2 regions of the Cytobacillus sp. ABV4_503 genome follow, and region 1 is predicted to be linked to the other one. Evidence: riboswitches for the same ligand, from Rfam matches in the RefSeq annotation. Region 1 holds a riboswitch; the other holds the start of a gene.

Evidence for each region. A riboswitch is a leader RNA that binds a small molecule or an ion and turns the genes downstream of it on or off. The one in region 1 is predicted to bind preQ1.
Region 2: linked by a shared signal. The riboswitch ahead of queF (preQ(1) synthase) and the one ahead of queC (7-cyano-7-deazaguanine synthase QueC) in region 1 are both predicted to bind preQ1.

What each region holds. Positions count from the first base shown of each region.
Region 1 is NZ_JBSWTH010000001.1:2,176,525-2,191,422, forward strand. It holds gene ACXAD1_RS10930 (ABC transporter ATP-binding protein) at 1-591, opposite strand, end outside; gene queE (7-carboxy-7-deazaguanine synthase QueE) at 742-1,473, opposite strand; gene queD (6-carboxytetrahydropterin synthase QueD) at 1,466-1,942, opposite strand; gene queC (7-cyano-7-deazaguanine synthase QueC) at 1,946-2,626, opposite strand; PreQ1 riboswitch class I at 2,659-2,701, opposite strand; gene ACXAD1_RS10950 (CBS domain-containing protein) at 2,838-3,560, opposite strand; gene pxpB (5-oxoprolinase subunit PxpB) at 3,896-4,606, shown strand; gene ACXAD1_RS10960 (5-oxoprolinase subunit C family protein) at 4,603-5,607, shown strand; gene ACXAD1_RS10965 (LamB/YcsF family protein) at 5,609-6,379, shown strand; gene ACXAD1_RS10970 (NRAMP family divalent metal transporter) at 6,878-8,068, shown strand; gene ACXAD1_RS10975 (putative hydro-lyase) at 8,089-8,880, shown strand; gene ACXAD1_RS10980 (metallophosphoesterase) at 8,906-10,048, opposite strand; gene ACXAD1_RS10985 (hypothetical protein) at 10,213-10,545, shown strand; gene ACXAD1_RS10990 (SDR family oxidoreductase) at 10,800-11,645, opposite strand; gene ACXAD1_RS10995 (hypothetical protein) at 11,753-12,067, shown strand; gene ACXAD1_RS11000 (AI-2E family transporter) at 12,105-13,118, shown strand; gene ACXAD1_RS11005 (HIT family protein) at 13,151-13,561, opposite strand; gene ACXAD1_RS11010 (P-loop NTPase family protein) at 13,562-14,410, opposite strand; gene ACXAD1_RS11015 (DUF302 domain-containing protein) at 14,529-14,898, opposite strand, start outside.
Region 2 is NZ_JBSWTH010000001.1:731,132-746,029, reverse strand. It holds gene ACXAD1_RS03775 (hypothetical protein) at 84-272, shown strand; gene hutH (histidine ammonia-lyase) at 405-1,898, opposite strand; gene ACXAD1_RS03765 (STAS domain-containing protein) at 2,246-3,085, opposite strand; gene ACXAD1_RS03760 (DNA topoisomerase III) at 3,289-5,382, shown strand; gene ACXAD1_RS03755 (short-chain fatty acid transporter) at 5,483-6,793, shown strand; gene ACXAD1_RS03750 (MDR family MFS transporter) at 6,909-8,186, shown strand; gene ACXAD1_RS03745 (aminopeptidase) at 8,323-9,555, shown strand; gene ACXAD1_RS03740 (hypothetical protein) at 9,726-10,922, opposite strand; gene panF (sodium/pantothenate symporter) at 11,195-12,637, opposite strand; gene ACXAD1_RS03730 (YhdT family protein) at 12,634-12,924, opposite strand; gene queF (preQ(1) synthase) at 13,084-13,581, opposite strand; PreQ1 riboswitch class I at 13,695-13,740, opposite strand; gene mscL (large conductance mechanosensitive channel protein MscL) at 13,883-14,254, shown strand; gene ACXAD1_RS03715 (Bax inhibitor-1/YccA family protein) at 14,324-14,898, shown strand, end outside.

The DNA of each region.
Region 1 (14,898 bases):
GTCATGTGTGACAAAAATAAACGTAATGCCCAGATTTCTCTGCAGTTCCCTCAGTTCATATTGCATTTCGGTCCGCAGCTTTAAATCAAGTGCAGACAAAGGTTCATCCAGGAGAATAACCTCTGGTTCATTGACAATCGCACGCGCGATGGCAACACGCTGTCGCTGTCCCCCTGACATTTCTTTAATTTCACGATTTTCGTAGCCTTCAAGGTTCACAAATTTTAACGCTTCTTTAACTTTCTTCTCAATATCCGCTTTCTTCATTTTTTTGATTTTTAAGCCGAATGCAATATTTTCATACACATTCAGATGCGGAAATAGAGCGTAATCCTGAAAAACAGTATTTACTTGCCTTTTGTTGGCTGGAACATTATTTATTATTCTTCCATTAAAATAAATGTCCCCCTCAGAAGGTTCAGTAAAGCCGGCAATCAATCGCAATATGGTCGTTTTCCCGCAGCCCGATGGCCCTAAAAGGGTATAGAACTTCCCGCGTTCAATTTCAAAGCTGACATCCTTTAAAACTGGCGGGTCATTATCATATCTTTTAGTAACGGAATTAAACCGAATAATAGTGTTATCTGTCATCTAACTCTCCCTATCTATCGAAATTTACAGCACTTATGTAATGTTAAGTTCAAACGTATAATATCATATATTTCCCGGAATCTGACATAAATTGTTGTATATACTTAACATAAATAAACCCCGCATCCTTTGATGCGGGGTTTATTTATGTTATACTCCGCGCTTATTGCCCCATACATAGGTATGCAGCTGCGGAAGTACTTTCACATCCTTCAAATCACTGTCATGTATCGTTTTTTCAATTAGCCAATCATATTTGTCAAGCAATCTCTGCAGCAAATTTCGATCATCAGCTGTAACGGTATCATCATTTCCCACCTGCAGATAAAACGGAACACCGGGATAGCGCTTATGAACGTTTTTTGCATACTCATAATCCTTATCATCAAAAACAACAATCTTCAGTGAGAACTGCTGGCCAGCCTTTCTTTTGGTCTGAAGATTATTCACAATATAATCGAGAACATCAAAGTCTGTATCCATGCCTGAGCTTGGCGGTTTTGGGGAAAGGGTCAGTTCATCAATTTCATAAAACCAATCCTGCCATCGGCTTCCCTGAGTTTCCAGGCAAATCTTAATTTTCTCCGCTTTCAGCAAAGAAATGAATTCACTCAAATTTTTTAAAAGAGCAGGATTACCTCCGGATATTGTCACAAAGGAAAATCCATCGCCGCCAAGCTCTTTGAGCTCCTTCCAGATTTCATCCGGCTCCATCTGGCGGATGCTGTCTTTTGCACTTCCATCCCAGGTAAAGGAGGAATCACACCAGCTGCACGAATAATCACATCCTGCTGTACGGACGAACATCGTTTTCTGGCCGATCACCATCCCTTCACCCTGAATGGTCGGCCCAAATATCTCGAGAACAGGAACTTTACTCAACCTCCATCCACTCCCTTCTTGCTTCCGCATAGCTTGTAGGAGTTTCAAAAAGGCGCACAAATTCGACTCTTGCACCGCTATATTGCTCTTTTCTGTTTTGGAGGCTTTCTGCCATTTTTTCATAAATCCAGACAACCATATTCTCTGCGGTCGTATTCATTGGCGGCAGTGTTTCATTCAGATACTTGTGGTCAAGGAATATTTCAATTTCGTTTTTCCAGATTTCTTTAATGTCTCCGAAATCAATCATTAACCCTCTGTTATCCACGAATCCGCTTAGGCCAAAAATCACCTTGTATGTGTGCCCATGCAGGTTTTTGCATTTGCCTTCATAGCAATGCAGATGATGGGCTGAATCAAAAGTGAATTCCTTGCTGACCATTACACGCTTATGATGGTATTTCAGCTGATCGGGTTTAATATCCTCATTAATTTTCTGCAGTTTTTCAACAATCCTGAAACCGTACATGGCTTAAAGCTCCTCCTTTTCTTTGAGGTATTCTTCAAGGCCATTTTTCCTTAAATGGCATGCAGGACACTCACCGCAGCCATCAGCCGGAATTCCGTTATAGCATGTCAGGGTTTTCTCACGCACATATTCAAGGGCATTTAATTCATCTGCCAGCTTCCATGTCTCAGCTTTGTTAAGCCACATTAAAGGTGTATGGATTACAAACTGGGCATCCATTGATAGATTAAGTGTGACATTCAATGATTTTATAAACATATCTCTGCAGTCAGGATAGCCGCTGAAATCTGTTTCACACACCCCGGTTATAATATGCTTTGCATTAGTCTGACTGGCCAGGACACCTGCAAATGACAGAAATAAAAGGTTTCTCCCAGGCACAAATGTGGATGGCAGCCCGCCTTCCGCTCCGTCCTTTACTTCAATTTCATCCCGGGTCAGTGCATTTGGTGCCAGCTGATTCAATAGGGACATATCCAGAATATGGTGCCTGATCCCCAGCTCTTTTGCTATTTGCTGTGCACATTCTATCTCCAGCTTATGACGCTGATTATAATTAAAAGTGACTGCTTCCACTTCTGCAAAACGTTCCTTTGCCCAGAATAAGCAAGTTGTACTATCCTGGCCGCCGCTGAACACAACGATCGCTTTATCATTTTTCATATTAATATTCTCCTTTAAAATAGAAAAACAGGACCACTAAGAAAGCAGACCTGTTTTCCTTAGTTTTTTAAAGAGGGTAGCTAGAACCTCTACCGTGTACACGGATTTTGCTATTGAACTATCAGTTAATATTATCATCTTTATTGGCATTTTAGAAGGTTTTAATATATACAGCAAAAAAGTTTAACTATTCCAAAAAAAAGTGCAGCTATTGCTTGCACTTTTTTGCGTTTTAATTTTCGGAATCGGCTTCCAGGAGGTCCCAGGCTGTAATCATGCCTTTTGGTTTTTCAGTCGGCTTTCCATTCTCGGTAACAATGATCCCTTCAAGCTTTTCATTTTTATTTCTGGATTCCTCAAATGTATCCTCTAATTCAAAGATAGATGTATCCTTGCCGGCAAAAGAGATTTTATGTTTTGATTTCTTGTTGAAAAGCTCTTTTATTTTCACCTTTTTCAACTGGATTGTTTCTTCAGTAAAGTGCTCAGCCATCCATTTCACGATATCCGCAGAAGTTAATAGCCATGAGTATTCGTCATTTCTCGAGTAAATCGGGAATTGGGAGTGTGAAAATTTGTTGATGATGGCCAGTACATCAGTTAGCTTGCCATCTTCATAGAAATAAAATACCGGGGTTGCAGCTATGGAGAGGGCGGTTTTAGGCTTTTCAAAATAGCCGGCAATTCTTTCAATCTTCTCTACCGTCTTGAAATGAGGCTCCGCAATATAGTAATCAAGGTCTATTTTTTCATGAACAATAGCATTTCGCAGCTTTGCAAACTGGTGCAAATCTTCTTCGTATAATCGAATCAGCGAATGATTTTTCTGTATTTCTATAAGTTTATAAAATTTATCTGTTCTGGCGTTTTTAGCAGATTGTTTTAAGGCCTTGTGAATACGGTTAAAGGCAGCCTCAAACCTTTCTGATAAGTTTTTTTCTATAGCTTCTTCCAATATGATCTCTCCCTAAATGGTAATGTACCTCCTCTATTCCCAAAATGATGGACCAAATAAACTTTGAAGATATTGGTTCGCCTGCTAAAAGAATAATTTGCACAAATAGAATTTTCAGTCTATTATAGAATATTATATTCTTTAGCTGGGGACATTGCATAAATATATAACTTTACTAATAAATTTTTTCGTTCTAGCGTTAAAAAACATGACTTTACCTTTTTTTAGGAAAGAATATTGAATGTATTTCTTCTGAACGAAAATGAATATTTATTATTACCGAATAATATTTTATTCCTCAGGTCAACAAATATACTATGAAAGCTGGTGAAATCATGAGATACACTTTACACCCCTTGGGGGATGACGCTGTTCTTATTGAGCTTGGGACAGAAATCAGCCTGGAAACACATCAGAAAGTTCAGTCGCTGACTGCCTTTCTCGAAAAACATCCTCCCGAATGGATGATTGAATACATACCTGCTTACACAACTGTAACCATTTTTTATAATCCAATTGAGGCCTTTCAGCTTTCAAACGGACAGCTCCCGTTTGATTTCGTGTGTTCACTGATAAAACCGCTTATTGAAGAGCTGAAGGAAAATGATTTGCCGGAACCTCAAATCGTTGAGATCCCGGTTTGCTATGGCGGGAAATTTGGGCCGGATCTTGATTTTGTTGCGGCACATAATGGGATTACCCCTGAAGAAGTAATTGAAATTCACTCTTCAGGCAGTTATCTGGTCTATATGATTGGATTCGCACCAGGGTTCCCTTTTATTGGCGGAATGTCAGAACAAATTGCGGCACCAAGACGCGATACACCGCGTTTAAAGATTCCCGAGAGAACGGTAGGGATTGCCGGGATGCAGACAGGAATTTACCCCATTGAGACGCCAGGAGGCTGGCAGCTGATTGGGCGTACTCCTGTTAAATTGTTTCGGCCGACCGAACACTCCCCTACCCTCCTGAAAGCAGGCGACCATATCAAATTCAAGCCAATCAGTCTGGAAGAATACCATCATTGGGAGGAGACGGAGCAATGATTAACGTTTTAAAGCCTGGACTCCTTTCAAGCATCCAGGATCTTGGGAGAACCGGCTATCAAAAGTATGGCGTGATTTCCAGCGGGTCTATGGATCCTTTTTCACACCGGATGGCCAATCTGCTGGCTGGAAACGATGAAAATGATCCTGTTTTAGAAATAACGATGATGGGTCCAGTACTAACATTTGAAGAAGATATACTCATTTCGATTTGCGGCGGGGACCTTTCCCCTTCCATCAATGGCCAGCCTGTTCGAACATGGAGATCCCTTTTTGTGAAAAAAGGCAGTGAACTAAAATTCGGCAGGTGCCGTAAAGGGTGCCGGGCCTATCTGGCTGCTGCGGGCGGATTCGCCGTTCCTGAAGTAATGAACAGCAAATCCACTTACCTGAGAGCAGGCATTGGCGGCTATAAAGGCAGAGCATTAAAGTCAGGAGACCTGCTGGAAACCGGCAAACCCTCTCTCCAGTCATTGAAAATAACGGAGTATTTGTCAAAACAGATTCTTAATAGGCCTTTTGTTGAAAACGACTGGGGTATTGCATCAGAACTAATACCGGACACAGCGGCAGAAATCAGAATAACAAGGGGCCGCCAATTTGATTTATTTTCTGAGGAAAGCCAGGTTCAGCTTTTTAAACACGCCTTTGAAGTGACCTCACAATCGGACAGGATGGGATACAGACTAAATGGCCCTTCCCTTTCGCTATCAGAACATGCTGAGCAAATATCTGAAGCCGTAAACTTTGGTTCCATTCAAGTTCCTCCGGATGGAAATCCGATTGTATTGCTGGCTGACCGGCAAACAACGGGGGGGTACCCAAAAATTGGACAGGTTGCTGCTGTCGATCTCCCTCTTCTGGCGCAGGCCAAACCCGGAGATTCCTTAAGTTTTGCAGAAATATCAAATGAAGAGGCTCAGCAGTTATTAATTAATAGAGAAATAAAATTAAAGGAATTAAAGCAAGGCATATTTTTAAAAACCAGAGGAGGAAATTAAGATGCACATTGTAGACATTAATTGTGATATGGGAGAAAGCTTTGGCTCTTACAAGATGGGGCGCGATGAGGAAATTCTTGATTATATTACTTCTGCAAATATTGCATGCGGCTTTCATGCCGGCGACCCTGCGACCATGCGAAAAACAGTTAAGATGGCACTAAAGAAGAATGTTGGCCTGGGTGTCCATCCGGGGCTCCAGGATCTGCATGGATTCGGCCGGAGGGATATAAATATAACCCCTCAGGAAGCTTATGACTTAGTGGTTTATCAAATTGGCGCTTTGAACGCTTTTGTTACATCAGAAGGCGGAAAGCTTCAGCACGTAAAACCGCACGGTGCATTGTTCAACATGGCCTCAAAAAGCGCACCGTTATCTGAAGCAATCGCAGAAGCGGTCTATAAAGTGGATCCTGAACTGATTCTTTTCGGGCTCTCAGGAAGTGAATTAGTAAAAGCCGGAAGGAAAATTGGACTCCGCTCTGCAAATGAAGTGTTCTCAGACCGTACATACCAGGAAGATGGATCCCTCACTTCAAGAAGGGAAAACAATGCACTTATTACAGATCATAGCGCAGCTGTAAATCAGGTAATCCGCATGGTCAAGGAAGGAAAAGTTCATTCTGTCCAGGGCACTGATGTTTCCATTGAGGCCAATACAATATGCATCCATGGTGACGGGGAAAGCGCACTTGAATTTGCTCAATACATTCCGAAGGCATTGAATGAAGCGGGAATTCAGGTAGCAAAAATCAGCGAGTTTTTGAAATAAAATAGGTATTAATGGAGATAATGTAAAATTGGTGCTGCTGCTTATATGCTCCTGAATGACCGTATAAATCAAGCTATTTATTGCAGAGATTCGAATGTTCTCATCGGCTTGAAATAGTCCAAATGAATTTTGATAAGATAGTGTGAAGGCATTCACTGGCGACTGTCGGGAATAGTTCTTTTGAAGCTGAATAATTCAAGCGCCAATGGCACTTATCACCCGGAATAGTTCCGTTGAAGCCGAATAAGTAAGCGCCAATGGCACTTATCACCCGGAATGGTTCCGCTGAAGTCGAATAAGCAAGCGCCAATGGCACTTATCGCCCGGAATAGTTCCGTTGAAGCCGAATAAGCAAGCGCCAATGGCATTTATCAGGGGGTATAGTTCCTCTGGAGCTGAATAAGCAATTTCGAATGAAGCTCAATCAGACTAATAGTGTTGGTGCAAAGTAAAAAAGCACGACAGATAACCACAAATAGAATTATTGGGGGAAAATGAATGAAAAAGCAATCAAATGCCAGTCTACTGCTTGGTGCCGCATTCCTTATGGCCACTTCTGCCATTGGACCAGGCTTTCTGACACAAACAACAGTATTTACAGAAACCCTGCTTGCGAGTTTTGGGTTTGTCATTTTAATTTCTATTATTATTGATATTGGAGCACAGATGAATATCTGGCGAATCATTGCCGTTTCTGAAAAGCGCGCACAGGATATTGCCAATGATGTTCTTCCGGGTCTTGGTCATTTCCTTGCTGCCCTGATTGTCATGGGCGGTCTTGCTTTTAATATTGGGAATATTGCCGGTGCCGGGTTAGGTACAAATGTTATTTTCGGCATATCCCCTGAAATGGGCGCCCTTTTAAGCGGAATTTTGGCAATCGGCATCTTCCTTGTAAAAGAAGCGGGCAGATTAATGGACCGTTTCACACAGATTTTAGGGTTTGTCATGATTGGATTAACTCTTTACGTAATGTTTACGGCACAGCCACCTGTTGGTGAAGCTGTTGTCAAAACGTTTGTGCCGGATAAAATTGATATCCTGGCCATTATTACGCTTGTAGGCGGAACGGTTGGCGGTTATATTACCTTCGCTGGCGGGCATCGCTTAATTGATGCTGGAGTCAAAGGAAAAGAAGCTCTTCCGGAAGTCACGAAGAGCTCTGTCAGTGCAATCGGGATCGCATCCATTATGCGTATCTTCCTGTTCCTTGCAGCACTAGGTGTGGTTTCACAGGGCCTAGCACTCGATCCATCCAACCCTCCTGCTTCTGTCTTTCAGCTGGCAGCAGGCAATATTGGATATAAGATGTTTGGAGTAGTCATGTGGGCAGCTGCCATTACTTCTGTTGTCGGTGCAGCCTATACTTCGGTATCATTCATTCGGACATTGAGCCCAGCTGTCGAGAAACATCATAAATGGGTCATTGTCGGTTTTATCGCCATTTCTACATTTGTTTTTGTTTTGATCGGAAAACCGGTAAAAATATTGGTTTTAGTTGGTTCCTTAAACGGTCTTATTCTCCCAATTGCATTAGGTGTAATGCTGATTGCTGCTTATAAAACCAAAATTGTCGGCGATTATAAACATCCTCTTTGGATGACGATTTTTGGAGTCATTATCGTGATTGCCATGTCTTACATGGGGGTTTATTCATTAATCAATGGAATCCCTGAGCTATTTAAATAAGCATGAAAGGAGATTTTTATATGAACTCCCCTTTTCAATTGAATCCCGATGAGGCACGCAGATTGATCCGTGTCCAGGATTGGGATAAACCAACTGCAGGAATGGCAAATGGCTTTATTCAAGCCAATCTGGCTATATTGCCAAAGGAGCTGGCCTTTGAATTTCTGCTCTTTTGCCAGCGTAATCCTAAATCCTGTCCAATCATCGATGTGACTGAACCAGGATCACCGGTGCCAATGCTGTCAGCTCCAAATGCTGATATTAGAACCGACCTGCCAAAATACAGGGTATATAAAAACGGAGAGCTCGTTGAGGAGCTTTCAGACATAACCTCTTATTGGAATGATGATATGGTAGCATTTCTGATCGGCTGCAGTTTTACGTTCGAAGACGCATTGCTCAAAAATAATATCCCTATCCGCCATATTGAGGAAAATCGGAATGTCCCGATGTATAAAACAAATATTGGGTGTGTGGGTGCAGGCCAATTTGAAGGCCCTATGGTAGTGAGTATGCGGCCGATGACAGAGAAGGAAGCGATTAGAGCTGTACAGGTGACAAGCCGCTTCCCATCTGTCCATGGGGCTCCTGTCCATATTGGAAATCCTGAAGCAATCGGAATTAACAATATTCAGCATCCTGATTTTGGAGACTCTGTGACCATTAAGGAAGGAGAAGTACCAGTTTTCTGGGCCTGCGGGGTTACCCCTCAGGCAGTCGCCATGCATGTGAAGCCGGAGATTATGATTACTCATGCTCCGGGACATATGTTTATTACTGACTTGAAAAATGAAGAATTTTCGGTTTTATAGGAAAAAGGCGTCCAGTGGGCGCCTTTTACTTTTTATTTTTCAAATAATTAAGGGCATCATGATGATCCTTTTTCATAATCTGTTCAATTATTGGGTCTGCGGGTATGACTTCCCTGCTTTTTTTATTGATTGTCCGGTAAACGGGCCTGATCGACGAAACACTGCTTTTCACTTTCCATTCGCTATCCTGGAAGACAATTTTCAAATCGATGAGACCGAGATGATTGCCCCAGTATCCAGCCTGGACAGCAGCAGTCCCGTTAATGGTACCAGCCTTTAAGTCAATGCCAGGCAGCTTTTGCAGTTCATCTTTGACAGGAAAAACTGAATGGCTGTGCCCGAATAGAATGGCATCTAATCCTTTAACTTTGCTGAGGGCATGAACTGAATTGCCCTTTTTTTCATCCAGCCCTTTATCAGATTGGAGACCGGTATGGGCTAGAGCCACAATGATATCTGCCCCTTTACTTTTCATAATAGGAATAAAATGCTCGGCAGTTTCCTTAATATTTTTCACTTTAAGGTTTCCGCGAAAATACTCTTTATTCCATTCCGCCACAATCGGTGTGATAAAGCCGATGACTCCAACTTTCAGCTTATGCTTTTCCCCGGCTGTATCTGTGACCTCTTTCTCTATGATGGTATAGGGATTAAAATAATTCAGATCATCCTCATCGATCTGATTGCTGTCTTCAACATATATATTGGCATTGACATAAGGAAAGTTAGCTCCCCTGATACTTTCTTCCATAAAATCAATTCCGTAATTAAATTCATGATTTCCCACCGTCGCAGCATCATAAAGTAAAGTATTCATGGCTTTAAAAACAGGATGGACATTAGCCATGTCAAGCGGATGGCTTCTATAGGCATATTCATCCAGTCCATTCCCTTCAAGAATGTCTCCATTATCAAATAGAAGGGAGTTAGGCGACTCATTTCTTGCCTTTTTAATCAAGCTGGCCGTTCTTGAAAGCCCAAACTCCACTGTCTTCCTGCGGTCTTCGTAATCATAACCAATCATGTTCCCATGCAAATCAGTGGTTTCCAACAGGCGCAGATGGATGGTTGGCGGTCCGGATACTTCAGCTTCCGTCTGGTTCCAGACAATCAGCAGGGCTATGAATAATAACAGCGTGATTAAGTATTTTTTCATTCCCTTTTTCATTCCATCTCCCCCAGATGATCAAAGATTAGTTTTCTTATTTTCTCTAGATGCAAGAAAATTAATCAGAGATTGGGGACTTAAGTAAAAAGAAGATAAAAAGGAAAATTTTGAAACTTTTTATCATTCTATTCGTTATAAAAGAAAAAGAAAAAAGGAGGTCATGCATGGTTAAACAAAAAAAGTTCCTGGTTTGGTCATTGTTATTTTTTATTTTAGAATCAAATTTAGCAGCAGGTATTTCATTTTTTCTTCACTTTCCTCTGCTTGATACTCTTGCCTACAGCAGCTTTATTCTTTTTGCATTCAGCTTATTTGCTTTTTCACAGGGTGATGCCTGGACAAATAATGTGATTGCAGATTCAAAGCTGAATCTGATGACTCATATGAATGAAGAAGAAAGAGCGGATTTCTTCATTCATTTCAATCCGTTTCTTACAGGGACTTTTGCTTTTTTTATCGTTGGAATAATTATTACCGGGTATTTGTTTATAAGTTAATTTTATTTTTATGATAGGCTGTTTTTTTAGTTTTTAATGATGTCCGTTACGTTCCGCGGGGAGGAATGAAAGCCTATTCGGGTTCGCCTGCGGGATCTCTCATTCCCCTCTCCTCCCGCAGTACATTGAATTGTCTTCCGTAAATCATCACCGCACGAAGAAAATGCATAAGCATTTTCGAGGATCAAGTACTCTCCGCTCCAATCAACTCAGCAGATTAAATAAAATTTAGAGTTAAAACTTTAAAAAAACTATTATTGTTTGTAGAGAGTTTTTAATATGATTTTCTCCCAGCTTTTCCAGTTCATAAGGTTTTTCAGGCGTATTCTTGTGCGGACACCCTTTCCTGCCGGATACCTGAGTGCAGGTTCTTTTTCTCTGAGGATGCTCACTGCTTTTTTCGCAACGATTATCGGATCTTCATAAAATGGCTCTCCTTGTTCAAGGTAATGTTGAATTTTTGTCATATATGGATAATAAGGTGAGTCTTTTTTCAAGGATGATTCAGCTATCTTTTTTCCAGTTGTCCAGATGCCGGTCCTGAAGGATCCTGGCTCAATCAGCACAACATTTACGCCAAACGGTTTCATTTCAAGTCTAAGTGATTCACTCCATCCCTCTACAGCAAATTTTGATGCGGCATATGGCGATAAGCCTGGAAACCCGATTCTTCCGCTTATAGAACTCACATTTATGATGGTTCCTGTTCTTTGTTTCCGCATAAATGGCAGAACCGCCTGAGTAACTGCAAACGTTCCAAAAACATTTGTCTCAAATTGATTTCTATACTCCTCCAGCGGTATTTCTTCCGCAAATCCTGCTCCTGCATAGCCGGCATTATTGATTAGAACATCAATGGAAGGCAATTGAAGGATCAGGTTTTTAAACATTTCAATGGATGAGGACGAGGTGACATCCAATTCGTGAATGGATATCTGTTCATGAACTCCCTCTTGTCTAGCTTTCTCCATTAACTTATTGCTTTTATCCGTGTTTCTCATTGTTGCAATAACTTGAAAATCATCCTTTGCGAGCTCAATGGCCATCAAGGCTCCAAACCCGCTGGAACAGCCTGTAATGGCAGCATATTTCCTATCCAACTATCATCATCCTTTCTGCGTAATGATTTTTTCCATTTCGACTGTAAATAGATATATAATTAAATGAAAAAGTATTATAAAATAGTAAATATATTGATAATAAGAGGATGAACAAGGTGGCACACATATTTTTCAGCATTTTCCTGCTTGTATCCGGTTTGTCTTCATCTGTGCAGCAAAGCCAGGAGCCGATTGATTTCAATGTACATCTGAAGGAAAATGCCATTGTTATTGATTTACCTGCCCTAAAAAGCCCTGCTTTGAGTAGCACTTTAGCAGCTCCAGTAAAATTAACGGTGAAGCTGACCTATTATAAAGTATACCGGACACATTTTCAGGCACTAAACTCCGATGCAATTCACAGAAGTAATCAATATATGATCCCATATATGTTCCAGAGTAATTATCTCCGCATTTCCTGAAATTTTAAAGAAACTTAAAAAGTGTGGAGGAATGAAGTTGGAAACGATTAAATCATTTTTAAATAATAACGGCATAAAAAGATTCATCATTTTTGGAATTATAGTCCTGGCTCTTTACCTGTTGAGGAGCATGATTAATTTAATTCTGATTACATTCATATTTTCATTTTTGATGGATAGGCTTGTGAAGCTTGTCCTTTCGAGATTTAAACTGAATAGAAAACTGACTGTCATTACCCTTTACATGGGAATTATCGGCCTGCTTTCTATAGGGATAATCAAATATCTTCCTTTGATTGTATCTGAAATATCACAGCTGTTTAAACAGGTTGAAAGCTTTTACACCCAAAAACATGACAATATAGTAATTACATATATTGTTCAAATGCTCGAAACAAATGAAATTACGAAATATCTTGAACAGGGATTTGCCTTCCTGCTTCAGTATTTTTCCGATATTAGTCATATTGCCATCCAGGTATTGCTGTCTCTAATACTTAGTTTGTTTTTCCTGCTCGAAAAACCGAAACTTATCGAATTCACCTTGAAATTTAAACACAGCAAAATCGCTGACTTTTATAATGAAATCGAGTATTTTGGAAGTAAATTTGTGCAAACATTCGGAAAGGTAATCGAAGCGCAGTTTGTCATTGCCACTGTGAATTGTATCCTGACAACACTTGCACTGTGGATCATGGACTTTCCTCAGCTAATGGGATTGTCGATTCTTATTTTCCTGCTGGGATTAATTCCTGTTGCGGGTGTCATCATTTCGCTTGTCCCGCTATGTACAATCGCCTATTCTCTCGGCGGATTCATCCAGGTATTTTATATAGTACTTGTCATTATGGTGATCCACGCCATTGAAGCGTATATTTTAAATCCGAAGCTTATGTCTTCCAAAACGGATTTGCCTGTCTTTTATACCTTTATTGTCCTGATTTTTTCTGAACATTTCTTCGGTGTTTGGGGATTAATCGTAGGTATACCAGTGTTTGTGTTTATGCTGGATGTTCTTGAAGTCAAGAGCAACCCGCCGAAAATACAGTAATTTAAAAACACACAGTCCCGCTGTGTGTTTTTTTATCTTTTTAGAATCCCTCTTTTATTATCGGGCTGCTTCAGCCAATGCCTGAGCCCTTTTCCTGCGTGTAGTTCATCATTATATCTGGGAATGACGTGCAGGTGGCTGTGAAGAATGGATTGATTTGAAGCATCGCCCACATTCCAGCCAAGCGTATATCCATCTGGAGCATACTTTTTATCTAAATAATCCTTGGCTTTTTGCAGAAGTTCATATGTATCATTCCACTCTTCCGCCGTCAGGTGAAAAGCATCGGAATGGTGCGCTTTTGGCACTATGACCCCACAGCCCTCCAATACGTCCTGTTCTTTATCGTGCTGAAGAAAATAACAAGTGCTGTTTTCAAAAATGATATGTTGAAGAGGGTCCTGGTGCGGTCTGCAAAAAGGACAATGCTCCTGATAAGGCACTTAATTTTCCCCTTTCTGTGCAAGGTGATTTATCAGCAAATTCACTAAAGCGGCTTTATGTGAATTCTCATCGAATGCTGAGTTATTGATTACAGCCTTTCGGATGGACAGCTCCTTCAAAATTTCCTCTTCAGCCTTCCTCCTGGCTTCAAGAATCTTTAAAGTGCCTTCTGCCCCGCTTAAATGATTTTTCTTACCATATCCTTGACCGGTATAATAATGGATAAAACCTTCAGACCAGGATGGCGGCCGTTCATTTATCGCTTTCCTGAAAGACAAGTCAAGGTTATCCTGACTGACATAAATTAATATCGGATTCAGCTTTTTCACGGATTTTTCCAATGCTAATACATAATTCCGAACCTTTGTAAGGGGAGCTCCATATTTAATCATACCGACTGTAACTGGATTCTGTAAAAAACAGCATTCAAAAATATGTACCTTTTTGCCGCTGGCAGCTCGATTGGAAAATCGTTCCCAATTATTGATTATAAGTTTCATATTTTGCTCCAAAGGAAGCTCATAGATATCATTTTTAGATACTTTCTCATAAAATGTGTCTGGCATATCAGGTCCAATCTTTTTATACGGCACTAAATAGCCAGTATCTTCCGGAAAACTTTTTTCAATCATCCGGTCTCTGAATGCACTGTATTCTTCAAGCAATCGATGCCACTGGTCGTTTTCAAAATAGGCGACGCTCTCATAATCTGCCGGGTGATCCAGATCACCTTCGCAGAATAGCTCTGATTCAATACCGTTTTGCATCAAAACTTCATGAACCAATCTTGCGGTAGTAGATTTGCCTGAACCAGGGAGACCCTCAATTAAAATTAATTTTGTATCCATAGAATCACCTTCATAATATTTAGAATTCCCATTCTATTGTAATGCATAAAAAGAAAAACAAACAGCATTATTAACTGTTTGTCTCTTGGATGATGTTTATTTTATTTCCGTAAAAGCATTAAACAGATTTATCCAGACAGGCAATCAGGCGCTGCTCGATATCTAAAGCCAATTCTTTTAGATTCTGGTTATCAATCATGCTTATTAACGCGCTTGGCCTTGGCAGCCCTATCTTTGTTTTCCCTTTTTCTTTATATACGACAATTTTACATGGGAGAAAATATCCAACAATTTTATCTTCTTTCAGTACCCGCTCAGCCTCCTGCGGGTTACAGACTTCTAGCACCTTAAATTCCTCTTCCAATTGAAAGCCTTTTTCTTCAAGCTTTTCTTTAATATCAAAAGTCCAAAGCACACCAAACTGTTCATCTTTTAAATGTATTTCCAATGCTGTAATTGCTTCTTCAATGGATTTCTCTGTTTCAATA
Region 2 (14,898 bases), 1.4 Mb from region 1:
GAATGAGAGAGCCATACATAGTCCTGATGCCCAAGGGAAAAATAGTGAAAGAATGCTACTTCAAGAATGAAAGGAGCCTGATTATGTCACGCGGAGTCCATTTTAATCATAAAAGAAAACATCACCCCGGGGAATTTCCTGAACACACAATGGTCGAGCGCCACACTACAGAAGCCCAGGAAGATGAAGAATTTATTGTGACACAGGAAGCGTTTAAAAACCGCTTTGAAGAAGATGAAGCAAAGCAACTTGAGGAAAGAGCCAAAGATTAAGTAAAGCGGAAGCGCCTTGCTCACCCCGGACACCTCGGCGGCAGGCTGCTTGCGCAAGACAGTTCTCGATGTTCAAAATTATTTACTTTATTAATTTAAAGAGGGGTCTGAGAACATTCAGACCCCTGCTGCTTATATTGCGTCTATTTCAACTTCTTTCAGCCAGGACGCGCATGCTTCAATATCTTTTGAAAATACGCGGTCTTTTGTAATGGAAGGCACCACTTTCCTTGCTTCTTCATAAAAACGTTTTGTTTTATCAGCCATTTTATCAGAACCGCGGTATTCCGCTGCCTGCAGGGCGCAAATCAGTTCAATTGCAAGCACTTTATTGACATTCTGGATAATCTGATAAGCATGTCTTGATCCGATGGTTCCCATGCTCACATGATCTTCCTGATTACCGGATGAAGGGATCGAATCCACACTTGCCGGATGGGCAAGTGTCTTATTTTCTGAAACAAGTGATGCTGCAACATATTGGAGAATCATCGCACCTGACTGGAGCCCAGGCTCCGGGCTTAAAAATGGCGGCAAATCGCTCAGCTGAGGGTTAACAAGTCTCTCAATCCGGCGCTCTGAAATATTGGCCAATTCCGCGACCGCAATTTTCATGAAGTCCATTGCAAGTGCGATTGGCTGCCCATGAAAGTTTCCGCCGGATATGACGCTTTCCCCATTTTCAAAAATAAGCGGGTTATCCGTAGCTGCATTCATTTCAATTTCAAGCTTTTCTTTTACATAATCAAGAGCCTGCCAGGATGCCCCATGCACCTGCGGGATGCAGCGGATGGAATAGGCGTCCTGCACCCGGATTTCTCCCTGTCTTGTGATCAGGCTGCTGCCTGACAGATATTCCCTTACTCTTCTTGCTGTATCCACCTGCTGCTGATAGCCTCTTGCCTGATGTATATTTTCATCAAACGCATCAATAATGCCGTTTAAGCCCTCCATTGTAACTGCAGCGATCAATTCACTTTGATAAGCGATTTTTTCCGCTTCCAGATAACCAATGACTCCCATTGCCGTCATCGCTTGAGTGCCGTTAATCAGGGCAAGCCCTTCCTTCGCCTGTAAAGTTAATGGCTTTATTCCCTCCTGAACAAGCACTTCCAGCGCAGGCTTTCTTTCACCCTTGAAAAACACTTCACCTTCTCCCATTAGTACTAATGCCAAATGGGAAAGAGGCGCCAAATCGCCGCTCGCTCCAAGAGAACCCTGCTGCGGGATGACGGGATGGATTTGTTTATTCACAAGCGCTAAAAGAGTTTCTATCACGACAGGCCGGACTCCTGAGAACCCTTTCAATAAAGCATTGGCTCTTAATAGGAGCATAGCTCTCGAGACAGGCTCAGGGAATGGTTCCCCTACACCGCATGCATGAGAGCGGATTAAATTCAGCTGAAGATCCTCTACATCTCCCTGATCAATTCGTACATCGCTGAATTTGCCAAATCCGGTGTTAATGCCGTAAATGACTTTTTCTTCACTTACAATTCTCTTAACGGCTTCACGGCTGTTTTTTACACGCTGCATGCTTTCTTCTGATGCTGCAGCCATTACTCCTTCAAAAAGCACTCTTTTGACTTCAGACAAAGTAAGGGTATTTCCATTTAAAGTAACCACGTTGCTCTCCTCCCCGCGAGTTAAAGTTATCATCGATTCTGTCAATTTTTCCATTTCAAATCCTCCCCGGTACGTTAGCGAGATAAAGAAAAGGCTGTATCTCAAACACAGGTTTGAAATACAGCCTTTTTAAAAAGATTATTTGCAGTATCCGTTTTTAGATGCCTCATCTTTATCACAGCCTATTTTTAATATATTTTCTGAATATAATTAATTCTATGTGCCATATGAGAAGATGTCAATTAATTTTTACCATTTTTTAACAAGTTAGATTGTTAGAATGGTAACACAGTAAAGCGTTTTTATTATAGCCATATAAAAAGCCGGCATTTTCTGCCAGCCTGGTTTCATTCAATGTCTTGTCTTTTCAATGCTTGCTTTAACGTACCGTAAGTATGAATGCCTGTGAAGTCCAGGCCAAGCTGAATGGAAGTCTGGGCAACTTCAGGGCTGATGCCGGAGATGGTGGATTTTACCCCCAGGAGCTTTAAAGCTGTCGTTAATGAGAATATTTGATGGGCAACCATCGTGTCGATGATGGCCACACCTGATAAATCAATGAATAGATGTTCCACATCTTCTTTTGCACATTTTTTCGGAATTTCCTCCAGCAGGATTCGTGCACGTTCGGTGTCAATATTGCCGATAAGCGGCAGTACTGCTGTATGGTCTTTTACAGGAATGACCGGAGTTCCAAGTTCATTGATCAGACTTTGCTGGGCAACAAGCCGATTGGTCGTCAGTTCATAATATTTCTCTGAAAATTTATTGATGAGCTTATCAAAAGCCTTGTTAATGATCGTGCTCCATTTCAATACATCATCTGTTTTGACTTCGGACTGGTTTTCGTTAATGAACTTTTCCACAAAATGCCAATAGGTTTCCCGCACATTGCTTAAAGCTTCAAGCACTTGAAATATGGGCGTATTAGAATCCACTCTGCTCTCCGCTACTGTAATGGCCCATTCCTCCATATTCTCGTTAAATATGTCCTCATCAAGCAGAGCTGCTGAAACGGTGCGGTTGGTAAACGTATTTTGTTCTCTCAGGAGCTTCTCATAAGCGGGGTCTGCATCTGCAGAATAAATGGAGCCTTTTTGTTTATCCCTTAAAGACAGCCACATGTCTGTGATATTTTTTGAATTCTCCTGAATGTAATCATAAAGATGCTGATTTTTTGCATTCATTCATTTCACCTTGTCTCTTTCTATTTGTAAACAAACTGGTAAGTCCATTGTAGAATGAATTGTGACTAATGAAAAGCAATACAACTTAGGCAGTAATTTACTTCTCTGCCCAGCAAAAAATTTATCCGATTACAAATATGGATGATTTTCAGCTATACTTAGTTTGGACAGAAATGGCTGAATGTAATTTGAAAGGAGTAATTATGAAATCACTTGTTCTTGCTGAAAAGCCCAGTGTTGCCCGTGAACTTGCACGGGTTCTGGGATGCCGGCAATCTCATAAAAGCTATATGGAAGGCGATAAATATATCGTGACATGGGCTCTTGGCCATCTAATCGAGTTAAAGATGCCTGAGCATTATGACAGCAAATATAAAAACTGGAATCTGGAGGATCTGCCAATTATTCCTGATCAAATGGGCCTGAAGGTGATGAAGCAGACCAGCCACCAGTATAAAGCCATTGAGAACCTGGCAAAACGGATGGATATTAAGGAAATTATCATTGCTACTGATGCAGGCCGCGAAGGGGAGCTTGTCGCACGCTGGATATTGGAAAAAATCCGCTGGCGCAAAACAATCAAACGCTTATGGATTTCTTCTGTAACGGACCGCGCCATCCGGGACGGTTTTCAAAACCTTAAGCCAGGAAAACAATTTGAAGATTTGTATGAATCCGCCGTCTGCCGGGCAGAGGCCGATTGGCTCATCGGCTTGAATATCACAAGGGCCCTGACGACTAAATACAAGGATCCCCTATCCGCCGGCCGGGTGCAGACGCCGACACTGGCTCTCGTGATGGAAAGGGAGCAATTGATTCAAAAATTTGTTCCAAAAGAGTACTGGACGATTCGCGCTCAAATTGGCCCCCTGCAGGCTGACTGGGAGAAAAATGGTGAAAGGCGCCTCTTTTCTAAAGAAGCAGCTGATGGAGTCCTTTCTAAAGTGAAGGGCCAAAAAGCGGTTATCCAGTCCATTAACCGGAAGGAAAGAACAGAGCCGCAGCCGCTTCCTTATGATTTGACGGAGCTGCAGCGTGACGCCAATAAGCGTTACGGCTTTTCCGCCAAGAAAACGTCTAATGTGCTGCAGAAACTTTATGAGCAGCATAAGCTTGTCACCTATCCGCGGACAGACTCGCGCTATTTGACAAAAGATATGGAAGCAACCATGATGGATCGCCTTCATGGCATTGCAGCTTCCTATAAGGACGAAGTGAAGCCAATCCTTGCAAATCAGGGCAAGGTCCTGGCAAAGCGAGTCTTTAATAATGAAAAAGTAACCGACCATCATGCAATTATTCCGACTGAGGAACGTGTACACCTCGGTGATTTGTCGGCTGATGAGCGGAAGCTGTACGAATTGATTCTGCGCAGATTTCTGGCCATCTTCCATAACCCTTATAAGTATGAAACCATCCATGCTGCTATTGATGTTAACGGTGAAACATTCACAGCCAGGGAAACAGCAGTTATCGACCTGGGTTATCGCAAGGTTGAAGGCAGCAGTGATGAAGAAGCAGGAAAACAGAGCCTGAAGAACATCTCAAAAGGACAGAGTTTTACGGTACAAACGGCTGAATTGTCCGCCAAGCTTACTGAACCTCCTCTTCGCTATTCCGAAGCTGACATTTTGACCCAGATGGAAAAATATAGCTTAGGAACACCTGCGACTAGAGCGGAAATCATTGAACGGCTCCTTGATACGGAAGCGATCGAAAGGCAAAATGGACGCCTGTTTCCGACTAAAAAGGGCAAACAGCTGATGGACCTGGTAAATGAAGATCTGAAATCACCGGAACTGACTGCTAAATGGGAACAGGAGCTGGAGAAAATCGCACGCGGAAAAGCAGACCCCAAAGAGTTTCTGCAGAATATCCGCAAGCAGACACGGACATTGGTTTCTGAAATTAAAAAGAGCGACAAATCGTATCGTGCCCACAATCTCACTGGGTCAAAATGTCCAGAATGCGATTCCTTCCTAAAAGAAAGGAATACCAAGGACGGAAAAATACTTGTCTGCTCCAATCTTGATTGTAATTTCCGGAAACGCAAGGATCCAAAGCTTTCAAACCGCCGCTGCCCTCAGTGCCGCAAAAAGATGGAAATCCACCAGGGCAAGGCAGGCGCCTACTTCCAGTGCAGGCCATGCAATGTGGTGGAAAAAGCACAGGACAAAAAGAAAGCCGTCAACAAACGGGAAGAGCGAAAACTTGTTCAGAAATACACCCAGAAGGAAGATTCCTTTGGAACAAGCCTTGGCGATTTGCTGAAGGCTGCCATGGAAGATAAGGATTAATAGATAGCCCTGGCTGATGTCAGGGCTATTTCTGTATGATCTGGCATACACAGCTTGTCCTCTCCATAGCATGTACTAATACTGAAAGGAGAGTGAAAAGATGTTAACCAGAGTGGCAGACCGTTTCTCCAAGCTTGTGGAAAGGTATCTCCCGGACGCCTTTGTCATCGCGGTATTAATGACTCTGTTTGTGTTTATTGCCGGTTTTTTCATGAAGCCTTCCGAGCCTGTTGAGCTGTTTAAATCCTTCGGTGACGGATTTTGGGTGTATCTAGCTTTTACCATGCAGATGGTGCTCCTCTTAATGACAGGCATGGCGCTTGCATCTGTTCCTTCTGTACAGCTGATACTTGAAAAGCTGTCCTCAAAAGCAAAGACAGCCAACCAGGCTTACGTGCTGACTTTTCTCGTTTCATCTGCTGCTTATTATATTAACTGGGGCCTTGCTGTTGTCGTTGGCGCCATTATTGCCCGTGAAGTTGGAAAAAGAAATCAGAACGCACACTTTCCTCTATTAGTGGCTGCAGCCTATGCACCAACTGCTCTTTATACTGCCGGTTTATCGAGTTCAATTGGTTTGACTGTTGCGACCAGGGGCCATTTTCTGGAGGAAGTGGCTGGCGTCATCCCAACTTCGGAGACCATTTTCCATCCTGGAACAATTGCTATTTTAATTGCTCTTGTTATTACGATGCCGATTTTCATTGTGCTGATGGCACCCAAAAAAGGCATTATCTCATACGTTCCCCCTAAGGCACCCAAGCAGGAATCTGAACAGGAAGTTTTAATAACACCCGCCGGAAAGCTTGAAAGAACACCCTTTCTCGGCATCATTACCGGATTAATCGGGATAATCTATGTCATATTTGAGTTTGTAAACGGGCGTGACCTTGACTTGAATATTATCAATATTGCCTTTCTATCGTTAGGCCTCATCCTTCATAAATCGCTCGTACAATACGCCAATGCTTTTAAAGAAGCGGGTTCTGCCATTTCTCCTATCATTCTGCAATTCCCGTTTTACGCCGGCATAATCGCCGTTCTCGGCAGCTCCGGGTTAGCAGAGTCTATCATTAATGGGATGGCATCCATAGCAAGTAAAGACACCTTTGATATATTCACCTACTGGGCTGCCGGACTCGTCAATATTCTTGCTCCTTCAGGCGGCGGGCAGTGGGCATTGCAAGGGCCGCTTCAAGTGCCTGCAGGTCTGCAGCTGGGGGTGGATCCCGCCATTACTGCTATGGCTGTAGGCTGGGGGGATGCCTGGACCAACCTGATCCAGCCTTTCTGGGCCCTTCCTATACTGAGTGTGGTTGGCCTTCATATTCGTCATATAATGGGCTACTGTGCATTGCTGGCCATATGGGTGGGCATTGTTACGACCGTTTTGATGTTTTTTGTATATTGATTAAGAAAAGCCAAGCCTGATCAAGGTTTGGCTTTTTTGGAAAAAGTCTTCTTGTGTTTCATCCAATTTTGGTAGTATGATAGCGTTATTCTGAGATTGAAGTTGGGGAAACAGCATGAAAATAAAAGATTGGGATAAGAATTTAAAAGTAAGGTTATTTGGGGAAGCGCTTATGAACATTACATTCTGGATGTTCTTCCCGTTTTTAACGATTTATTTCGCGGATGAATTCGGAAAAGACAAGGCTGGTTTATTGCTCATTTTTTCTCAGGTATTCTCCGTGCTTGCCAACTTAATGGGAGGTTATACTGCTGACCGTTTTGGACGCAAAAAAATGATGGTTCTCTCTGCATGCGGACAGGGACTTTCATTTATCATTTTTGGATTTGCCAGTTCACCCTGGCTGGATTCACCTGTGCTTGGTTTTATCTGCTTTGCTATTGTGGGAATCTTCGGTTCATTTTATTGGCCCGCAAGCCAGGCAATGGTTGCCGATGTGGTGCAGGAAAAGGACAGAAGCCAGGTTTTTGCTATTTTTTACACTTCCATTAATATTGCGGTTGTGGTGGGTCCCATTCTAGGAGCCATTTTCTATGTCCATTACCGTTTTCAGCTTCTTATGGCCGCCGGCATTATCTGTATTCTGTTATCTTTCATCCTTTTACGGTGGACAAGGGAAACATTGCCAATACAAGTACATGCAGAAAGCGGAACTAGTAAATGGCATGCCGCTTTATTAAAGCAAACGAAAGATTATGGCATTATCTTCAGAGACAAAACCTTTCTCCTTTTTATCATAGCAGGTGTTCTGGCTGCACAGACCTTTATGCAGCTTGATCTTTTAATACCTGTCTATACAAATGAAGCAGTTCATAATCAGGCGCTTTTTAAATGGAATGACTGGTCCTTTTCTGTTCATGGAGAACAGGCTTTTGGCATTCTGCTGTCTGAGAACGGCTTCCTCGTAGCCTTATTTACCGTAGCCGTAACGAAAATGATGTTAAAGTACAGGGAAAGAAATGTCTTTATCTTATCATCTCTTACTTATGCAGCAGCCATCATCATGTTTGGGCAAACGCAATGGATTTGGGGATTAATTCTGGCTATGGCCGTTTTCACTATGGGTGAATTAATGACAGCTGGCCATCAGCAGAGCTATGTATCCAAAATTGCTCCAGATCATATGCGGGGTCAGTACTTTGCAGCTGCCTCCCTTCGATTTACAATCGGGAAAACCATTGCACCTATTTCCATTCCGCTTACAGTCTGGATCGGATATGACTGGACATTCTTTATACTGGCGCTGCTGGCTGTTGTAAGTGCGTTTTTGTATTGGCTGATGTTTGCTTTGCCTGAAAATAATGCATTCCATGCCAAAAAGGAATCTGTATAAGATTCCTTTTTAATTTTGTCTCCGTCCATAGATGGAGATCCAAGGTTCTGGAGGACGATTTTCAGTTCAATAGGTTTCTTTTTGCGAACAGAACAGCTACAATGAAAATGAAGATTCTGACAAAGGAGAATACATAATGAGTCAATTTCAAACGAATTTAGAGAAATACGCAGAGCTTGCCGTAAAGGTCGGCGTAAATGTACAAAAAGGACAGACGCTTGTTATTAACACAACCCTTGATGCAGCTGACCTCGTTCGTACAATTGTTAAAAAGGCCTATGAAGCAGGAGCTCATAACGTAGTTGTGAACTGGAGCGATGATGCGGTCACACGCACAAAGTACGATTTGGCACCGGATGAGTCCTTCTCCGAATACCCGGAATGGCGGGCAAAGGAAGTCGAAGATTTAGCTGAGAAGGGTGCGGCATTCATGTCAATCGTTTCAGCAAGCCCAGATTTGCTGAAAGGCGTGAAATCAGAGCGAATCTCAAGCTTCCAGAAAGCTGCCGGAAAGGCGCTTGCAAAATACCGCAAATTCATCCAGTCCGATAAAGTAAGCTGGACAGTCATTGCAGCCCCATCTCAGGCCTGGGCAAACATGGTATTCCCTGACGCACCGGAAGAATCCCGTGTGGAAATGCTTTGGGAAGCTATTTTTAAAGCGACTCGCGCTGATTTGGATAGCCCGGTTGAAGCCTGGAAAAAGCATGATGAAACACTTCATGAAAAAGTGGATTATTTGAACAGCAGGCGATATCAGAAGCTTCATTATAAAGCTCCAGGTACGGACCTGACGATTGAGCTTCCAAAAGGCCACTTATGGGTCGGAGCAGGCAGCGTTAATGAACAGGGACATGAATTCATGGCTAACATGCCGACTGAAGAAGTATTTACAGTACCTTACAAGACAGGTGTTAACGGCACGGTTTCCAGCACAAAGCCTTTAAGCTATGGAGGAAATATCATCGATAATTTCAGCCTGACCTTTGAAAACGGGCGCATTGTCGATGTGAAAGCGGAAGAAGGCGAAGAGATTCTTAAGCAGCTTGTTGAGACAGATGAAGGATCCCACTATCTTGGTGAAGTGGCCCTGGTTCCTTTCAACTCGCCAATTTCACAATCCAATCTGCTTTTCTATAATACTTTATTTGATGAAAATGCTTCAAACCACCTTGCCATTGGCAGTGCGTATGCATTCTGCATTGAAGGCGGCAAGAAAATGTCCAGTGAAGAACTGGCTGAAAACGGCTTGAACGAAAGCTTAACACATGTTGACTTCATGATTGGTTCCGCTGAAATGGATATCGACGGAATCAATGAAGACGGCAGCGCTGAACCTGTATTCAGGAAAGGTGATTGGGCATTTTAAAGCGGAAGCGCCTTGCCCACCCCCGACAAGCACAAGACGAGCCTCCCGGAAAGGCGTCCTTTGCCTTTTGGGTGGCTTGACTTGTGACCTCGAGGGGGTAGGCGCTGGAGCTAGACGGTTCTCGAAGTTCAAAGTTTAATGCTTTCTTATTTTACAAAAAAATCATGCGGTCATTGTGCCGCATGATTTTTTGTTTTCATTAATACTATTTCACTAACATTTCCTTCTAAATCAGAAATGATTTCGATGGAATATTTATCTGCCAGGTAGGTGGAAATAGTTTCTCCTGACAGCATCTTTTCCAATACCTGCGCAGGGGTGCCAAACATAGCAGTAATCTCTTCAATTGAAGTTCTCACCCGCTGTCCAGGAATAGAAATAGCCGTTACATTGCCGGTTTCCCGTTCAAAATAATAGGTGATTTCAGGATACATGACAAAAGGGCTGCCATTTTCAAACCCTTCCTTAATAAAATTTGGATCTGATTTCTTAATTTCAGATATGTTTGTGCCAATCGGATATGGGCTTCCGAGCGGAATTCCCTGTTTTGCTTTTTCAATGGCATCCACGCTGAGTGCCAGGTTTTTAAAAGGATAGTACAGGGCTTCCTCTTTTAACCACAAATTCATCCAGTCGATCTCAGAATGATCTTCTTTGTTCAGCTCTATTCGGTCATGCAGGCTCATCGTTAGGGTTTCGTCATTAAATTGCCATGTTGAAATAACCCATCTATCATTCTTATTTTGGGCAGTTTGAAGATACTTCTGATTAATATTTTTTATTTTCGCTTTGGAGGAAGTGATCACTTCTTTTTCTGTACTGATTTTCAGCACTTCTCCATCGTTAATAGCGAGAAGCTGGGCCTTAACTGCATTTTCCCCCTTTGGCTGAAAGATCGAGACAATGGTTTTGTTCCTCATTATTTGAGTGTAAACCTGCTCCTTCGATGGATTAAATGACATTTCAGCACTGTTATTCAAAACCTCTTGTCTGTAAGCCTCTTTCGAACCTTTTTCAGCCAGGTAAACTGAATAATGTCCTGTAAAATAAGAATCGCCTTTCTTCCCTTTCGAACTGTCCTCTTCCAGAATGGTTCTTCTTTGGTCTGCCGCATAAAGGTAGACTGAATATTTCTTTTTCCCATCTGTAGCGTCCACCTGGAATAGTGACTTGCCTTCAAGCCATACAGTATCTTTTTTCTCTTTTCCGTCCTCTTTTACAGCTAATGTATTTTGCTCAGCTTCCACTTTATCTTCTTTTTTAAATTTTATTTCTTCTGTATTTAAAGATGCGTTTATTTCACTTGAGCAGCCTGCTATAACGGATGATAGCATGGCAATCATAATCATATTTATAAAATTTTTCATTATATTCTCCCTAATGTTATAAAAACATTTCCATTTAAAGTCAAATGTTACAATTACGTTTCAACTAATTAAGTGTAACAAATAGGGATCGTTTCTACAAACCTATCAATATGCTCATTTTTTTACAAAAACAAGGGTTTCCTCCCGTATCCTTTATATATGACTCTTCTCCTGCTTCAATCAAACGTTTGATTGAAGCGCTCCGTTCCCTATTTATCAGCCTTTTGCCGTTACATACAAGAGGCTCCGGAATAGTCTCCGGAGCCTCTTGCTTAAATTTCTGCAGATTCTGATGCTGATTTTTCCGTAAATAGACTTACAGCTACATAAGCCGCCAGTGACAAAGCAATAGGCAATACGACTGTATTCATGCCTAATGCATTTGGATAAAAAGTATGGAATAAAATATAGGTGGCCGTTCCGGTTATCATCGAGGCCACTGCACCATATCTATTTCCCTTAGCCCAATAAAGGCCCAGCACAACAGGCCATATGAAGGCGGCTTCCAGTCCCCCAAAAGAAAAGAGATTCAGCCAGATCAGCAAATCGGGCGGACTGAGAGCCATGATGCAAACCAGAATGCCAAGCAGAGCAGTAACCGCAAAACTCAGTTTTTTGATGGCAGCTTCTTTGGCATCAGGCTTAATGTAATTAATATAGACATCTTTCACAATCGCCGAGCTGACCAGAAGGAGCAGGGAATCCACTGTTGACATGATGGCAGCCATCGGTGCTGCCAGTACAATTCCCGCGAGCCATGGAGGAAGCACTTCCATCGCAATCATCGGCATGACTTTATCCCCCACTTCAATCCCTGGAAGAATTGGCCGGGCAAATACGCCAATTAAATGCATGCCAAGCATGATAAAGCCGACTACTATTGTTCCGATGATAATGGCCCTATGCATGGCTCTGGCATTTTTATAGGACATGGCCCTCACGGCTACCTGCGGAAGTCCCACAACTCCCACTCCCACCAAAATCCAGAATGAGGACACATATAAAGGAGTCAACCCGCCATCAAAGCCAAATGGTGTAATCAGATTCGGGTTTTCTGAAGACAGGTCACTGATAATATTCGGAATTCCCCCGCCTGCCACAATAACAGCAATCAGAAGGATCATAGTGCCGATGAACATGATTCCCCCTTGGACGGCATCAGTTACGGCAACAGCACGGAAGCCGCCGATCACCACGTAGACCATAACGGAAGCTGCAAAAATGAATAAAGCAGATAAATAGCTTAATCCTGTCAGTGACTCAATTAATCTTGCTCCGCCAACCCATTGGGCAGCCATGGCAGAAAATAGGAAAATAATGATGCTGAGAGAGGATAGCCAGACGACCCATCTGCTGTTATATCTTTCTTTTAGAAAATCGATGAGCGTCACAGCATTATATTTTCTTGCTGTAATGGCAAACTTTTTCCCCAGAACCATGAGAACGAAATAACCTGTGACAACCTGTGACATCGCAAGCAGCACCCAGCCAAGCCCCTGTGTGTATGCAACGCCCGGCCCACCAATGAAACTGCTGGCACTTCCGTAGGTTGCAATCATGGTCATAGCCAGAATAAATCCGCCCAGCTGCCTTCCTCCAAGAAAGTAATCCTGCAGGAACGAGCTTCCGGTATCAATCTTTCTGCTGGACCATAAGCCGACGAGAAAAATAATGATTAAGAAGATGAGAAGAGGAGCAATAACCTGCCAGTTCATTCGGATTCTCTCCCCTCTTCATTTTCTTCGAATGGAACTTCTTTAAACAGAAACTTAACAGCTGCTGTTACCAGAATCACCATTACAGCAAACCCTGCCACACAGCTCCAGAAAAACCAGGCAGGCAGCCCCATTATGTATGTATACTCATCTGCGGGCCTTGATCCCATCCCGTAGGCAAACCCATACCACCATACAAAATTGAAGAGTACCAGACCAATGCCAATCCATGCTTCTCTCTCTGCGATTTTGAAGCGCGGATCTTTTTTATGTATGCCTTTCTTCATTTTGTCCCCCTTCAGAGCTTTTTTATAGTAACGCTCACAAAAATACAGAATATTCCCTAAATATAATCCCACTTATGTATTTTTTCTGCAACAAAAAAAGCAGATTGCTCTGCCTTTTTTGATATTATTTTAAAATTGCACTTTAAGCAAGCTGTGGTCTTAACGATTATCAATTGTCTCCGGGTAAAGATCATGGTTCATCAAACGGTAATCCGCCATTTTTTCATATTTCATCCCAGGCTTTCCGTAGTTGCAATACGGATCGATGGAGATTCCTCCACGTGGCGTAAATTTGCCCCAAACCTCAATATAGCGGGGATCCATTAATTCAATAAGATCATTCATAATGATGTTCATGCAGTCCTCATGGAAATCGCCATGATTTCTAAAGCTGAAAAGATATAGCTTTAATGACTTGCTCTCTACCATTTTCTGATCCGGAATATAGCTGATATAGATGGTCGCAAAATCCGGCTGTCCCGTTTTAGGGCAAAGACTCGTAAACTCAGGGCAATTAAACTTTACAAAATAATCGCGGTTTGGATGCTTATTGTCAAAAGCCTCCAGAATCTCAGGCGAGTATTCAAAAAGATAGTTTGTACCCTGATTTCCCAATAGTGTAATATCCGTTAATTCCTCATCTTTTCTTCCTGACATCAAAAAAGCCTCCCTTATATGATCCCGCTGATCCTAAGGAGAGGTCCAAAAAGTACAGCTTGAAAAAACAAAAACCATATCCTCTTATGGATATGGTTGATTATTGTATAATCAAAGCCATAGTTTTTTATAGAGGGTGAAGCTATGAACCTCTCCCGTTCGCACGGGAATATTCGAAATATAATTGTCATTGTTACTATAGAGAAAAAGCCTGTTTCTGTCAATAGGGGCTTCCTTATCTGGTTTTCATTTATTCTTCATAGTATAATTACGGTAATTTTTCAAAGAAAGGTGACATGTTATGTGGAATGAGTTTAAAAAATTCGCCCTAAAGGGAAATGTGCTTGATTTGGCTGTCGGGGTTGTTATCGGAGCTGCCTTCGGAAAGATTGTATCTTCTCTTGTAGATGATATCATCATGCCGCTTGTTGGATTGCTGATGGGCGGAGTAGACTTTAGCGATCTGATGATAAAGGTCGGCAGCGCAGAAGTCAAATACGGTTTATTCATACAAAATGTGGTTGATTTCTTCATCGTGGCATTCTCAATCTTCGTCTTTATCAGGATTATCAACAATCGTTTCAAAAAGAAAGAAGAAGCAATGCCTGCACCAGCAGTGGATAAAAACGTTGAGCTTTTAACTGAAATAAGAGACCTTTTAAAAACAAAATAAAAAATGAAACTTAAACAATAGTTCTGACGTATATACATATACAAATGATTTTAGAGGAGAAATGAAAAAATGTATGTACAGCATACTGCAAATAACAGTTATTTGCCTTCTGTCTTACGGGCGTTTGCCTTATCATTGGGTATTGCTTTTATCGGAACGATGGCGGGTGTCTTCATCCCTCCAGCCCTATTTTTGCCGCTCATGATTCTTGAACTCGGAATGCTGCTTTTCGCTTTCCTCCTTCGCCGCAAAAAGGCTATTGGTTATCCATTCCTGTATGTATTTACATTTATTTCCGGTATGACGACTTATCCAATTGTTGCCCATTACCTGGCTGCCATTGGCCCGAACCCCGTACTGGTTGCACTTGCAGCGACAACGGTTGTATTCACAGGTTTGGCCGTTTACGCTACGACAACCAAGCGGGATTTATCTTTCCTTGGCGGCATGCTGATGGCAGCATTGCTTGCCCTTATTGCAATCTCGATTTTCAGCATCTTCTGGCCGTTAAGCTCTAATGCTATGCTGGCATTCTCCTTCATCGGAGTGCTTGTATTCAGCGGATATGTGCTATTCGACTTTAACCGCATGAAGCATTATGGAGTGTCACCGGAAGAAGTGCCTTTGATGGCTCTTAACCTATA